2 regions of the Erwinia sp. PME.40.26/001 genome follow, and region 2 is predicted to be linked to the other one. Evidence: predicted binding sites of a transcription regulator. Region 2 holds the regulator's gene; the other holds the start of a gene.
The links. The regulator CRP, encoded in region 2, controls carbon source genes, mostly activating them, when cyclic AMP is high. The targets are predictions, from matches to a motif close to ATGTGANNNNNNTCACAT.
Positions count from the first base shown of each region.

Region 1: epd (erythrose-4-phosphate dehydrogenase) is a predicted target of CRP. The motif match lies at 2,649-2,666, and genes of this name have one in related genera.

Region 1 covers NZ_JBVHNP010000002.1:422,649-430,644, reverse strand. The annotation lists gene fbaA (class II fructose-bisphosphate aldolase) at 1-131, opposite strand, end outside; gene pgk (phosphoglycerate kinase) at 213-1,379, opposite strand; gene epd (erythrose-4-phosphate dehydrogenase) at 1,429-2,448, opposite strand; gene ACZ3HG_RS09465 (sulfatase-like hydrolase/transferase) at 2,828-4,696, shown strand; gene tkt (transketolase) at 4,773-6,764, opposite strand; gene loiP (metalloprotease LoiP) at 7,054-7,806, shown strand; gene ACZ3HG_RS09450 (thiamine pyrophosphate-binding protein) at 7,902-7,996, opposite strand, start outside.
Region 2 covers NZ_JBVHNP010000003.1:45,038-53,033, reverse strand. The annotation lists gene ACZ3HG_RS10790 (YccS/YhfK family putative transporter) at 1-1,868, opposite strand, end outside; gene crp (cAMP-activated global transcriptional regulator CRP) at 1,926-2,558, opposite strand; gene ACZ3HG_RS10780 (OsmC family protein) at 2,926-3,333, shown strand; gene ACZ3HG_RS10775 (amidohydrolase) at 3,557-4,732, shown strand; gene ACZ3HG_RS10770 (phosphoribulokinase) at 4,749-5,618, opposite strand; gene ACZ3HG_RS10765 (YheU family protein) at 5,684-5,911, opposite strand; gene ACZ3HG_RS10760 (hydrolase) at 5,911-6,927, opposite strand; gene ACZ3HG_RS10755 (LysE family translocator) at 6,987-7,589, shown strand; gene tauA (taurine ABC transporter substrate-binding protein) at 7,867-7,996, shown strand, end outside.

The sequences.
Region 1 (7,996 bases), on a different contig from region 2:
TTGATGGAGTCAGTGCCGACGCAGTTAACGGCTGGCAGGGCGAATTTGTTCTCTTTCGCCACTTTGAAGATCTTCTGCACGTCATCACCGGTGACAACGCCAGGTTTTACGAAATCAAAAATTTTAGACATGTTAGCTTGTCCTGTTTCTTCGGTCGTATTAAAGGATTCGGTTCTCATGCGGGGCGTCATGCACCCCGCACTGAGGTTTAATTACTTCTGCTTCGCACGCTCTTCCAGCATAGCAACCGCAGGTAAGGTTTTGCCTTCCACGAACTCAAGGAACGCACCGCCACCGGTAGAGATATAGGAGATTTTATCTTCGATACCGAACAGGTCGATAGCCGCCAGCGTATCACCGCCGCCTGCAATGGAGAATGCGTCGCTGTCTGCAATGGCGTTGGCAATAATTTCAGTGCCTTTACGGAAGTTCGGGAATTCAAACACGCCGACCGGGCCATTCCACAGAATAGTCTTGGCTTCTTTCAGTAACTTAGCCATGGCCAGCGCAGTCTCATCACCGAAGTCCATGATCTCTTCGTTGTCCTGAACTTCAGACACTTTCTTCACGGTAGACGGGGCAGTTTCAGAGAATTCCGTGCCTACGCGGGAGTCAGTCGGCACCGGGATTTTGTATTCATCACGCAGTTTTTTTGCGGCTTCAACAAAATCAGGCTCGTACAGTGATTTACCCACGTTGTTATCGATAGCCACGAAAGTGTTGGCGATACCGCCACCGACGATCACGGTATCAGCAATGTTCACCAGCGAGTTCAGCACGTCGAACTTCGTGGAGACCTTAGAGCCACCCACTACGGCAACCATCGGACGCGCCGGGGTTTTCAGGGCTTTGCCCAGGGCTTCCAGCTCATTGGCCAGCAGCGGACCGGCACAGGCAATCGGCGCGAACTTACCCACGCCGTGCGTAGAGGCCTGCGCACGGTGAGCAGTACCGAACGCATCCATCACAAAGATGTCGCACAGTGCAGCGTATTTTTTAGAGAGGGCTTCGTCGTCTTTTTTCTCGCCTTTGTTGAAGCGCACGTTTTCCAACACCACCAGTTTACCGGCGGTCAGCTCAACGCCTTCCAGGTAATCTTTGGCCAGCGTCACGTTGTCTGCGCCCAACTTGTCTTTCAGGTAGTTGACTACCGGCAGCAGAGAAAACTCTTCGTTGTATTCACCTTCGGTCGGACGACCCAGGTGAGAGGTAACCATCACTTTTGCGCCCTGCTTCAACGCCGCTTCAATTGTCGGCAGTGAAGCGCGAATACGTGCATCTGACGTCACTTTCCCTTCTTTAACTGGCACGTTCAGATCCGCACGGATCAGAACACGTTTACCAGCCAGATCCAGATCGGTCATCTTAATTACAGACATGGTGAACCCTCTCGTTGATTCTCAAAGTTTTACAGACGCTGTACGCGCCTTACCTGAAACCGCTTGTGGCCATCGCCAAGGTCGTATCGATCATACGGTTGGCAAAGCCCCATTCGTTATCGCACCAGACTAACGTCTTGATCAGGTGCTGACCACTGACCCGCGTTTGGGTGCCATCAACAATGGCACTGTGCGGATCATGGTTAAAATCAATGGAGACTAACGGCAATTCCGTGTAGTCAACTATACCACTAAATGCCCCTTCTGACGCACTTTGCAACAGCGCGTTAACCTCGCAGGCACTGACGGCATCCCGCACGCTGACGCTAAGGTCAATGGCCGTCACATTAATGGTCGGCACGCGCACGGCTATCGCTTCGAAGCGGTCATTAAATTTTGGGAAGAAACGCGTGATCCCGGCGGCGAGTCGCGTATCAACAGGAATAATCGACTGGCTGGCGGCACGCGTGCGGCGTAAATCCGGGTGATACGCATCAATCACCTGCTGGTCGTGCATCGCCGAGTGAATGGTGGTGACCGTTCCTGATTCAATGCCCCAGGCATCATCCAGCAATTTAATAATGGGAATGATGCAGTTCGTGGTGCACGAGGCGTTAGACACCAGTCTGTGCTCAGGCAGGAGATCTTTTTCATTCACGCCAAACACCACGGTGGCATCCAGATCGTTGCCGCCGGGGTGGGAGAAAAGCACTTTTTTCGCCCCGGCCTGCAGATGAGCTTCGCCATCCGCACGGCTGCCGTAAACCCCGGTACAGTCCAGCACAATATCCACATTCAGCTCACGCCAGGGCAGCGCGTCAATATCAGCATGATGTAACAGACGGATGGTGTCATCACCGACGGACAGCTGATCGCGCTCCTGGCGGACCTCCCAGGCAAACCGCCCGTGGCTGGTGTCGTATTTTAACAGATGCGCCATACCGGCGGCCTCTGCCAGCTCATTGATGGCCACCACCGTGATTTCAGCACGGCGACCGGTTTCATACAGGGCACGCAATACGTTGCGCCCTATACGACCAAATCCGTTAATGGCAATGCGAACCGTCATATCACTCCTGCATCAGAATTCACTATGAAATCGGAGGATTAGCCTGAGCCAGCCACCACGATTTGTACAGGACATTCTTGCCCCCTTACCCGTGTCTGCTGGCAAGCGGGTCGTGGCGGAACAGCTAACTGAAACGCTTCAGCTAGAATAATTGATGTCAGGAATAATAGGAATGATCGGGATCAATTACGCCCCTCAACTTTCGATCTACGTCACAAAATCAGACAAAACTTGTTAAAAAATCCCGGACTTTCCGCCACACGGCACCCCCACTGGCCATTTTTTAGTCAGATCACACCTTATGTCTATCTGCGGTCTGGGGAAGCGCTTACTTTCTGTTTTTAACGTCTGATTAACACACCAGAGAAAGGAGCCTCCCGTGGCCGAACACAATCCAGATAAATCCGGCATTTCGCGCCGGACCCTGCTGAAAGGTGCCGGGGTCCTCGCCAGCAGCCAGTTACTTCCCCCGGCCCTGGCCGCCGGCACAGCCAACGCCCCCGTCCCCGTCCCCGTCCCGGCTTCCCCTCCTCCCCGGGCACCGCAGCAACTCCCAGAGGGTTATAACATCCTGTTTGTCACTTCCGATCAGGAACGTTACTTCGACCACTACCCTTTTCCCGTGCCGGGCCGTGAGCGCCTGATGAACACCGGCACCACGTTCACCCGTCATTATATCAACAGCTGCGTCTGCACCTCATCGCGCTCGGTGATGTATACCGGTCTGCATATGCCACAGACGCGGATGTTTGATAATGCCGGCATGCCGTGGATGCCCTGGAGTCTCTCCCCGGAACTGGGTACCCTCGCCTCGCTGATAAAGCCGTTAGGCTACTATGCCGCTTACAAAGGGAAGTGGCACCTCTCTACTCTGCTCGATCACTCGCTGAACAGCGTTCCTTCCGGCAACATCGACGATATGGATCATGCGCCGCTGCATCAGCAGATGCAGAAATATGGCTTTGACGATTATTCCGGCATCGGTGACCTGATTGGCCTGCGCAAGGGCGGTTACGTCTATGACAGTCTGACCACGGCGCAGGCTGTCAGCTGGCTACGCGGCAAAGGGCGAAATATGGCCGATGCGCAGCAGCCCTGGCTGCTCGCCGTCAACCTGGTTAACCCGCACGATGTCATGTTTATCGATACCGATGCCCCGGGGGAAAGGGTGCAGTGGCATCAGGCGCTGAATGAGAATCAGCCGATGAGTCCGGCGCAACCGCCGGAAAATACCCTCTATGCTGCCCGCTGGGATACCAGCCCCCTGCCCGACAGCCGTCATCAGCCTTTTGATCAGGCCGGCAGACCCGCTGCCCAGTGGGACTATCAGCAGGCCAGAGCCATGCTGGTCGGACAGTTCCCTGATGAGGATCGCCGCTGGAAGAAGTTGCGCGACTACTATTTTAACTGCATCCGCGATCATGACAGCCACCTGGTTCGCCTGCTGGAAGAACTGGACGCGCTGGGCCTGCGGCAGAAAACCATTGTGGTATTCACCTCCGATCACGGGGAGCTGCAGGGTTATCATCAGATGCACGGTAAGGGCACCTGCGTTTACAACCAGCAGGTGCACGTGCCGATGATCGTCAGCCATCCGGACTATCCTGGCGGTAAACGCTGTCAGGCACTGACCAGCCACCTGGATCTGGTTCCCACCCTGCTGGGGCTGACCGGGCGGCCCCAGGCGCAGCGCGCCTCACTGCTGCAGGACCGCAAGGGTGTGGATTTCAGCCCGCTGATCCGCCAGCCTGAGCAGGCAACACTGCACCAGATACGCAACGCCACCCTCTACTGTTACGACATGATGCTGTATATCGACCGCGAGTATCTGCGTAAGATGTTTCGCCTGCGCGACGATAAGGCGCTGACCCCGGATGAAAAGCATTTTGCAATGAAAGCCCTCTCCCCTGATTTCAGGCGACGCACGGGCATACGGATGATTTTTGACGGGCGGTACAAATTTGCCCGCTACTTCTCTCTGCGCCAGCACAATATGCCGCAGACCTGGGATCAGCTGCTGGCGCTGAACGATCTGGAATTGTATGACCTGGAAAACGATCCGCAGGAAATGAATAACCTCGCCCGCGATCCACAGGCATCACGTCCGTTAATCATGTGGCTTAATCAGAAACTGAATACCCTGTATCAGCAGGAAATTGGCACGGATGACGGTCATTTCCTGCCGCAGGAAGGCACCGCAGGCTGGGATCTGGATGCAGCGCAGTTGGCTGACATCGTGCGCGACTGACTGCCGCCATAAAAAAAGGCATCGCAATGCGATGCCTTTTTGGCAGCTTACTGCCCCGAAGGGCGATGCCGGACGGTTACAGCAGGCCTTTCGCCCTGGCCACCACGTTTTCTACCGTGAAGCCAAACAGATCGAACAGCTTCTCAGCCGGAGCAGACTCACCGAAGCTGGTCATGCCGACGATAGCGCCGTTCAGGCCGACGTATTTGTACCAGTAATCCGCAATACCGGCTTCAATCGCGACGCGTGCGCTGACCGCTTTTGGCAGCACAGCCTCACGATAAGCCGCATCCTGCTTGTCGAACGCATCAGTCGATGGCATAGACACCACGCGAACCTTACGGCCTTCCGCAGTCAGCTGGTCATACGCACCGACGGCCAGTTCAACTTCTGAACCGGTGGCGATCAGGATCACCTCAGGCGTACCGGCGCAATCTTTCAGCACGTAAGCACCGCGGGCGACGTTTGCCAGCTGTTCTGCCGTACGGTCCTGCTGGGCCAGGTTCTGACGGGACAGGATCAGGGCCGTAGGGCCGTCCTGACGTTCAACCGCGTATTTCCACGCAATGGCTGACTCCACCTGGTCACACGGACGCCACAGGCTCATATTTGGCGTCACACGCAGGCTGGCCATCTGCTCGACCGGCTGGTGAGTCGGGCCATCTTCACCCAGACCGATGGAGTCATGGGTGTAGACCATGACCTGGCGGATTTTCATCAGCGCGGCCATACGCACCGCGTTACGGGCATATTCGACAAACATCAGGAAGGTCGCCGTGTACGGCAGGAAACCGCCGTGCAGGGTGATACCGTTCGCGATGGCAGTCATACCGAATTCACGCACGCCATAATGGATGTAGTTACCCGCCGCATCTTCGTTGATCGGCTTAGAACCGGACCACATCGTCAGGTTGCTGGGTGCCAGGTCAGCGGAACCGCCCAGATACTCCGGCAGCAGTTTGCCGAAGGCTTCGATGGCATTCTGCGACGCTTTACGGCTGGCAATTTTAGACGGATTAGCCTGCAGCTGTTCAATGAACTTCTGCGACTCGGCTTCCCAGTTGGCCGGCAGTTCGTTCTTCACGCGGCGGGAGAACTCTTCCGCCAGCTCCGGGAAGGCTTTGGCGTAAGCGGCAAACTTCTCGTTCCATGACGCTTCTTTTGCACGGCCAGCTTCTTTCGCATCCCACTGTGCATAAATATCGGCAGGGATCTCAAACGGCGCGTGGTTCCAGCCCAGCTGTTTACGGGTCAGGGCGATTTCGTCATCACCCAGCGGTGCACCGTGGGAATCGTGCGTACCGGCTTTGTTCGGTGAACCGAAACCGATCACGGTTTTGCACATCAGCAGAGAAGGCTTATCGCTCACCGCTTTGGCTTCTTCCACCGCTTTTTTGATGGCGTCTGCATCGTGTCCGTCCACGCCGCGCACGACGTGCCAGCCGTAAGACTCAAAGCGTGTCGCCGTATCGTCGGTGAACCAGCCGTCAATGTGGCCGTCGATAGAGATGCCGTTGTCATCATAGAACGCCACCAGTTTGCCCAGCTTCAGCGTACCAGCCAGCGAGCAGACTTCGTGGGAGATGCCTTCCATCATGCAGCCGTCGCCCATAAACACGTAGGTGTTATGGTCAACCACATCGTGGCCGGGACGGTTGAACTGCGCGGCCAGCGTGCGTTCAGCAATGGCAAAGCCCACTGCGTTGGCGATGCCCTGGCCCAGTGGACCGGTGGTGGTTTCCACACCGACGGTGTAGCCGTATTCCGGGTGACCTGGGGTTTTGGAATGCAGCTGACGGAAGTTAGCCAGTTCACTGATGGGCAGATCGTATCCGCTGAGGTGCAGCAGGCTGTAGATCAGCATTGAGCCGTGACCGTTAGACAGCACGAAGCGGTCACGATCGGCCCAAAGTGGGTTTTCTGGGTTGTGGTTGAGGAAGTCACGCCACAGAACTTCGGCGATATCGGCCATCCCCATCGGGGCACCCGGGTGGCCGGATTTGGCTTTTTGCACCGCATCCATACTTAATGCGCGAATGGCGTTGGCAAGCTCTTTACGAGAAGACATTTTCTACTCCAGGTCGGATTTAACGCTTCGCCGTCCTTAACCTATTGTAATGAATGAGTTATCAGGCAAAGCCGAAGGAAAGTCGACCATCAATGTACATGAAATACGGGTAACATGTACATGGCGCGGGATGTAAAAAGAATCACATATGTTGCCGTTTGAGAGGATGGTGACTATGCAACCACGTGAACACGCGCTATAACACATCTCGCGCCGGCGATTTTTCGCCCGGCGTAATTTTGCAACTTTCTGATTTTAAATACCTTGTTACCTTAATGGATGAACTGGAATGAACAAACGTTTTTCTTTTGCCGCGCTGGCGCTGGCGACTGCCCTGACCGGCTGTCAGAATTTTGATGCAAACACGCTGATGCAGTCGGGTACGCAGGCCTGGCAGGCCGCCACACTGAGCGATGCACAGGTTAAAGAGTTAAGTGATAAATCCTGTCAGCAGATGGACAGCGAAGCGCAGATCGCCCCGGCCAGCAGCACTTATGCCAAACGCCTGAGCAAAATCTCAGCCGCACTCGGCGACAATATCAACGGCACCCCGGCGAACTATAAAGTTTACCTGACCAAAGACGTCAACGCCTGGGCCATGGCAAACGGCTGTATCCGCGTTTACAGCGGCCTGATGGATCTGATGACCGATAATGAAGTTGAAGGCGTACTGGGCCATGAAATGGGTCACGTGGCGCTGGGCCACTCCCGTAAAGCGATGCAGCTGGCTTACTCCACCACGGCAATCCGTACTGCCGCTGCGTCAGCCGGTGGCGTGGCGGCCTCGCTGTCGCAGTCACAGCTCGGCGATATCGGTGAGAAGCTGGTCAATGCCCAGTTCTCTCAGAGCCAGGAGTCCCAGGCGGATGACTACTCCTTCGATCTGCTGAAGAAACGTAACATCAACCCGCAGGGGCTGGTGACCAGCTTTGAGAAGTTAGCCAAACTGGAAGGGACGCATGAAAGCAGCATGTTTGATTCACACCCGGCTTCCCAGGCGCGTGCTGACCATATCAAACAGCGTATTGCCGCCGGTAAATAATGCCTGACCGGTGACACAGGGCGACTGAAACGCAGGTCGCCCCGGTCTGTAGGGGCTGACCTTCTGTTCTGGTCAGCCCCCTCCCACCCGCCGTATCAATACAGTGTTTTCTGCGGTGGCCCGGCAAAGTGCAGCGGCCCGATCGCCTTCATATTGACCACGACTAACGACGGCCCCGGCAGGGCGACCG
Region 2 (7,996 bases):
TGGCAGCGCTGCAGGGCAATTTCACAGGACTGCAGATAACGTTCTGCCAGCGCCGGGGTCAGCATAGTGTGTTCACGCGCCAGGATAGTCATGGCGTTGATATGCTCCACAATAAACTGGCTGTGCGTGACCCACAGCTGCATATCGGACAGATAGCCGGAGTTAAAGCCCGGTTCCTGCATCGCCTGGTGCAGGGAGTTAAACAGCGCATTGTGTGCCTGGTTAACCCGCATCCGCTGGTAAGCCAGCTTCACGGCATCCTGTTCGTTACCCAACAGCATCTGCAGTGCTTCCTGATAGGTCTCCAGCGCATCGTGCGCATTCTGCCGCAGTAACCCACTCTGCCACTGAGGCCACAGCCAGATCATGCCGCCAAAGGCGATCAGGCAGCCCATCAGCGTGTCCATCAGTCTTGGCAGCAGGAACTGCGCGCCGTTCAGGGCTAACAGCTGTAATGAATACACCGCCGTGACGGTGAACCCCACTGTGGCCCAGCCATAGAATTTCCGGATAAACAGGTAGCTCACCAGCGTGATGACCAGCATGATCAGCAACACCCAGGATTCCGGGGCGTGTAGCCCGAGGGTAGCGGCTGCGATGACCAGCCCGGCCAGCGTGCCCAGCGCCCTGTGCTGAATACGCACCCGGGTGGCGCTGTAGCCGTTAAGACTGACAAACATCACCGTCATCAGGATCCAGTAAGGCTTCGGCAGATTGAAGAACAGCGCCAGCGAACTGGCAAAGGTCAGCATCACCGCGTAGCGTGCGGCAGTGCGCAGGGCGGAGGATTTCAGCGACAGGTAGCTCTTTAGCGCCGGGAGCAGGGGCAGGCGACGCTGGCGGTCGGCCATCAGGTCACGGCGATACAGCGGACGCTGAGTGCGCAGCACGCGTGCGATGCGGCTGAAGTGGTAATAACAAAAGTGGCCGACCGGGTTGTCGGGATGCTGACGGGCAATCTTCTCCAGCGCCTGAAGCGGTTTATCCATGGTGAAACGTTCAGGGTAACGATGATAGAGAATATCATCGGCCAGCACCCGCAGCCTGGCGGCAATGGTCTGTGCGTTCCAGCGGATGACCGCTTCAGCATGGCTTTTTTCTACCAGCTTTTGCACTTCTTCCGGCTGATGCAGGCTGACCGCAATATGTTCCTGCAGATCGAGCGCCACCTGGAATGCCCGTGTCAGACGCTGATAGTGGTTGTCCCGATTAGCGGACAACATATGCATCTGCTGATAGCAGGTATTAATCAGGTCGACGGCTTTCTGCTGGCGTGCCAGCAGCGGCGGCAGGGCGGTCTGCGGATCGGTGAGCCGGGTCAGAAGGGTGTATTTTGCTTCACAGTAGTCTGCCAGTTCACGGTACAGCAGGCTGAGGGTTTCACGCATCGGCTGCTCTTTCCACAGCCAGAACCAGAACCAGTTAAATGCTCCGTACCAGACGGTCCCCAGAATATATAACAGTGGGGGCTGCCACAGAGGCATTCGTCCCGCCAGGCTGAGGGTAAAGATGGCGGCAATCAGCGAAGCCGGAAGCAGGCGGCCATGAAGGGGGCTAATCTCACCCGTGACGCCCAGCACTAAGGCCATGACTAGCAGGATAACGGGCAACGGCACGCCCTCTAACCCGGCGTACTGGATCAGGAAGCTGCTGGAGGCGAACAGACAACCGCCAACGATGAGGCGTTTAAAGAAGCGTTTGTGGGGGGTATCCAGACCGGCGTTATTACAGCAGGCGGGCACTAAGGAGAACAGCAGCCCGTTTTGCAGGTTGCCCAGCATCCAGCCGATCGCCACGGGTAAACACAGCACCAGCGTTTGTCTGAGCGCATAGTTAACTTCCGGGTGATAGATAAGTCTCCGCCACATGAGCCACACCAAATAAAAACGGCGCGACAGGGCGTCGCGCCGTGGGTTCAGAGCCGGTTAACGTGTGCCGTATACAACGATGGTTTTACCATGTGCAGAGATCAGGTTCTGATCTTCAAGCATTTTCAGAATACGGCCTACGGTTTCACGGGAGCAGCCGACAATCTGGCCGATCTCCTGACGGGTGATTTTAATTTGCATGCCGTCCGGGTGCGTCATGGCATCTGGCTGTTTGGCCAGATTCAGTAACGTTTGGGCAATGCGTCCGGTGACATCCAGGAAAGCTAAATTACCCACTTTCTCTGACGTAACCTGCAGTCGACTCGCCATCTGTGCAGAGAGACGCATCAGAATGTCAGGATTCACCTGAATCAGCTGACGGAATTTTTTGTAAGAGATTTCAGCCACTTCACAGGCTGTTTTCGCACGTACCCATGCACTGCGTTCCTGACCTTCTTCAAAGAGGCCCAGTTCGCCGATGAAGTCGCCCTGGTTGAGGTAAGAGAGGATCATCTCTTTGCCTTCTTCATCCTTGATTAACACCGCTACAGAACCTTTAACGATGTAATAGAGGGTTTCCGCCTTTTCACCCTGATGTATCAGCGTGCTTTTGGATGGATATTTGTGAATATGGCAATGTGACAGGAACCATTCGAGTGTAGGGTCTGTTTGCGGTTTGCCGAGAACCATTCGCTGTTATCCTCTGTTGTAATCGAGCCTAAATATACCCTCTATTCTGCGGGAGACAGGGGCATTGCCGCTGATCTGCCGTACGAAATAATTAAGGGTATCAGGGTATGAATCCCTGCCAGGCGTTGAAATATTCAAGCGTTCCCATAGGAAAATATACGGGCCTCTGTTAGGAGCATGGCTCGTGCTGTCGTCCCGTTTTACCGTGCATTGTCTTGCCAGTAAAATATTGCAGCTTTGTTTGTAGCACAGCTTTACAAGGCTGTCTTCTGTTGTCTCGCTTCAGCATAGTTGGAAAAAGGCAGCGTTGCCGTTTTTATTGGCACAGCGTACTCTGCGGTAACTGAATGAAATCGAGGATTTTGTTATGCAAGCACGTGTTAAATGGATTGAAGGTCTGACATTTTTGGGAGAATCCTCATCGGGCCACCAGGTGCTGATGGACGGAAACTCCGGGGACAAAGCGCCCAGCCCGATGGAGATGGTGCTGATGGCCGCCGGAGGCTGTAGCGCTATTGATGTGGTTTCTATTCTACAAAAAGGCCGTCACGATGTGGCTGACTGCGAAGTGAAGCTTACCTCAGAACGTCGCGAAGAAGCCCCGCGCATCTTCACCCATATCAACCTGCATTTTATCGTCAGCGGCAAAGCGCTGGGGGATAAAGCGGTATCACGCGCCGTCGACCTGTCCGCAGAGAAATACTGTTCAGTGGCCATTATGCTGGGGCAGGGCGTCAAAATGAGCCACAGCTATGAGGTTATCGACCTCGCCTGACCCCGGTTTTCTGATAACAACGCGATGGAGCAGGTGGCCACCATCGCGTCATGTTCTTCACCTCCTCCTTCCCGACAGCGGCACATGATGCTCACCCCCTCACCACACGCATTTCACGCCACAGACTGACGGGGCAACCGCAGTATATTCCCCGGCGCAGTAGACGAAGGCCTGCAGACTCAGGCTGGTCGTTATTCCGTTAAAACCCAATCAAGGAGTGATGATGAATACCAAGACGCTAATTCAGGATGTCTCCGCCAACGTGCTGCAATGGCGGCGTCACATTCATGCCCATCCGGAGCTCTCTTTTCATGAACAGGGTACGGCTGATTATGTTGCCGCTGAACTGGAAAAGTTTGGTCCTCTGACGATCAGTCGACCCACCCCTAACAGCGTGCTGGCTGAGCTTTCAGGTTCCCACCGGGGTGACTGCATTGCCCTGCGGGCGGATATGGATGCTCTGCCCATTGAAGAGCTGAACCAGGAGCCATTTACCTCGCGTCATCGCGGTGTGATGCACGCCTGCGGGCATGATGCGCATACGGCGATGCTGATGGGGGCCGCCTGGGTGCTGTGCCAGCAGCAGGCGCAGATCGCCGGTACGGTACGATTTATTTTTCAGCATGCGGAAGAGGTGCCACCGGGGGGGGCCAGTGAGCTGGTGAAGCTTGGCGTGCTGGAGGGGGTGTCACAGATCTATGGTTTACACGTGTTTCCCACCCTGCCGACGGGGACGGTGGCGGTGAAAGAGGGCGTCTTCAGCGCCGCCTGTGATAATTTTGACCTGGTGTTACAGGGGAAGGGGGCGCATGCGGCGATGCCGCAGCAGAGTACGGACCCGCTGGTGCTGGGAGCGAGCGTGGTTGAGGCGTTACAGCACATCGTGTCACGCCGGCTGGATGCGAACGACGGTGCGGTACTGACAGTGGCCAGCTTCCAGTCGGGGGACAGCTACAACGTCATTCCTGACCAGGCCCACCTGCGCGGGACGTTGCGCACGCTCAGCTCCGATAACCGCAGCACGATCCCCCGCATGATGTCACAGCTGCTTGACGGGATGACGCAGGCCGTGGGGGCCAGCTACGTGCTTAAATGGACGCCGGGTTATACCACTGGCGTGAATCATCCGGATGCCTGCCGCGTGGCAAGAGAGACGGTTCTCGCCACCCGGGGAGAGAAGGCTCTGCAGATCCTGTCTACCCCGATGTTTGGCTGCGAGGACTTCTCCGCCTATCAACAGGTCGTACCGGGCTGCTTCCTGTGGGTCGGTTCGGGTGATCTGGAGAAAGGCACCTGCTGGGGATTACATAACCCCCATTTCCGCCTTGATGAAGAGGTATTGGGCATCGGCGTCAGCCTGCACGTCGGCTTAATCCATCGTCTGCTGATGACAGAATAACGTCCTCCCTGCGGGGTCAGCCGATCTTTTTGCCTTCGATAAGGTTTTTGACCAGCGGCCCCATAATCAGCTCCATGGCCAGCCCCATTTTACCGCCCGGCACCACCAGGGTTTTAATGTGGGAGATGAACGACCCCTGTATCATTGACAGTAGATAGGGGAAGTCGATGTCCTCCAACCCCTGGAAGTGGATCACGACAAAGCTTTCGTCCAGCGACGGAATACCTCGTGCCGCAAACGGGTTTGAGGTATCGACCGTCGGCACGCGCTGAAAGTTGATGTGGGTGCGTGAGAACTGCGGAGTAATAAAATTGATGTAGTCCTCCATGGAACGCACCACCGAGTCCATCACCGCCTCACGGGAATGACCCCGCTCACCGGTATCCCTGACCAGCTTCTGAATCCACTCCAGATTAACGATAGGTACGACGCCAACCAGCAGGTCGACTTTCTCGGCGACGTTATGCTGTGGCGTCATCACGCCGCCGTGCAACCCTTCATAAAAAAGAACGTCGGTAGGCTCCGGAAGGGGCTGCCAGGGGGTAAACGTACCCGGTACCTGGTTCCACGGCACAGCTTCATCATAGGTGTGCAGGTATTTGCGTGACTGCCCTTTTCCACTGCGGCCATATTCGCTGAAGGTCTCTTCCAGCAGGCCAAAGTCATTGGCTTCCGGGCCAAAATAACTGATGTGTTTTCCCATATCGCGCGCCTTACGGATGGCCATATCCATCTCAGGGCGGGTGAAACGGTGAAAACTGTCCCCTTCGACCTCGGCGGCACGCAGATTAAGCTGCTGAAAAATCTTTCTGAAGGCCAGGCTGGTGGTAGTGGTTCCCGCCCCGCTGGAGCCGGTGACGGCGATAACCGGATGTTTGGCTGACATGACGTACAACTCCCTTCGATAGGTCGGACGGACAGATCATTGTTAACATGTTTCGCCCGCTAAAGTCATCTCTGCTCGTCGCGAAACTGGCCGCGCGGCATGATGTTGACGGATTCATGCAGCTCAGACCACACCAGCACTACGTCGCCGCTGTTCAGCTGACGACGGACATCCTCCACTTTCTGTTGTAGCGAACGTTCCTGTTCACCATAGTCAGTGCCCTCACGCAGCACAAAAGATTCAATGAGGTTATCAAGCGTTTCGGTATCCAGTTCTTTCCAGGGAATAATCATCAGTTGTCCAGCCAGGGGGTAAGCCATTGCGGAATACGCTGTTCCAGCCACATCTGTGGCTGACGCAGCGTACCGCCTACAAAACCCACGTGCCCGCCGTACTGCGTGAGCTGATATTCAATGCAGGAGGGCAGCAGTGTGGTATCGGGGATCACGTCCGGGGTCATAAACGGATCATCTTTAGCATGGATCACCAGCAACGGTTTGCGTACGCCGGGCAGCAGTGGCATCGCACTGCAACGACGGTAGTAGTCAGTGGCATCCACAAAGCCGTGTGCGCGGGCGGTGATCGCATCATCAAAATCACGGAGCAGGCGCAGCGCTTTAAGCTGTGCCAGATCGACAGGGAGGGTACCAGGCCAGGCAATGAGTTTGCGCGCGGCATTCTGCTTCAGCAGGCCCAGCAGGTAACGCTGATAAATGCGCGAAAAGCCCTGCTCCAGGCGTTGACTACAGGGTTCCAGCATCAGCGGGGCGGAAACCACCACACCCGCGTCCAGCAGGCATGCCTCGCCCTGCTTACCCATCAGGCAGGCGAGCATATTGCCGCCCAGTGAAATGCCGACCGCTGCCGTCGGGACGGTGCCCCATTCGTCCCTCAGCCACTGCAGGAAGTAGCTGGCATCCTCCGTTTCACCGGAGTGGTAAATGCGGTTCAGCCGGTTAGGCACGCCGCTGCAGCCACGAAAATGCATTACAACGCCCAGCCAGCCACGCGCTTTCCATGCCTGTAGCAACCCATGGGCATACGGGCTGTGAAAACTCCCTTCCAGGCCATGGAACAGCACCACGCGCGGTTTATCGCGGGCACCTGCCGGGTCTTCGCTCCACGCCAGATCAACGAAGTCGCTGTCGGGCAGAGTCAGGCGCTGCCAGTGCGGACGTAGCGTAATACGGCGGCGTACCAGGCGCGGCAGAAGGGTTTGCAGATGCGGATTGCTGCCCCCGGCCAGCGGACGAAAAATGTCATGGTTCAGGTGATTAAAATTCATGTGCTCAGAGCTTGTAGGATCCATGGCTCACTGTTAGCTTCGTCGGGTTGTTTATTTTTCAGGGGGCGAGGAGCACCCGTTCTATGGAACTGAGTCTGTTTTTGTCTATGTTAGGTTTTCTCTGGGTCGCTGCCATCACGCCAGGCCCTAATAATATGTTACTCACCGCCTCCGGTGCTAATTTTGGTTTTCTGCGCTCTCTGATGTTGCTGATTGGCATTATGATCGGTATGCAGGTGATGTTGCTGATGGTGGCCTTTGGCGTGGGCGGCTTAATCCTGCTTTACCCGTCTATTCACCTGTTCCTGAAAATTGCCGGCAGTGCTTATCTGCTGTGGCTGGCATGGAAGATTGGCAGCGCCGAGTATGAAAAACTGGAAACCAGCAGTGCGCCTGCCGCGCCAATGCCGTTCTGGCAGGGGGGACTGCTGCAGCTGATCAACCCGAAAGCCTGGCTGATGGCGCTCGGCGCGGTGGCCAGCTTCAGTCTGGCGGGCGAAGCGTATCAGGCTTCTGTGATCGCCATCAGTTTCGGTATGGCGCTGGTCAACCTGGTGTCCGGGCTGATCTGGTTAGGTTTCGGCACGCTGATTGGCCGTATCCTGCGCAGCCGGCGTGCCTGGACCCTTTTTAACGTGTTTATGGGGCTGCTGACGGCGGCGTGCGTGCTGCTGATCTGGCACTGACCCTGGGATATTCCCACACATTTTTTATCGCTAAACCGCCGGCGGCAGGTCTGAGGCCAGTCTGAGCACGCCGGACCGACAAAAGACCTCTCCCTGCTGGACTCATACCCGCTAACATCGCGCCCGCTGTGAATAAACCCACTTTTCAGCTAACCAATCCACAATTCTTTCTAAGCAATTTTTGATATAAAAAATAATTTTTAATTACTTTATTACAATGCTCGCGCCCGGTTACAAAGGAGGTGTTCACCCATAATAATTATCTCTGGAGCAGGCTATGGCGGGTAGATTCACACTTTCAATTCTGGCAGCGGCATTGTCACTGGCAGCACTCAACGTTCAGGCGGTAGAGGTGACCGTCGCTTATCAGACCTCAGCCGAGCCAGCGAAAGTGGCCCAGGCCGACG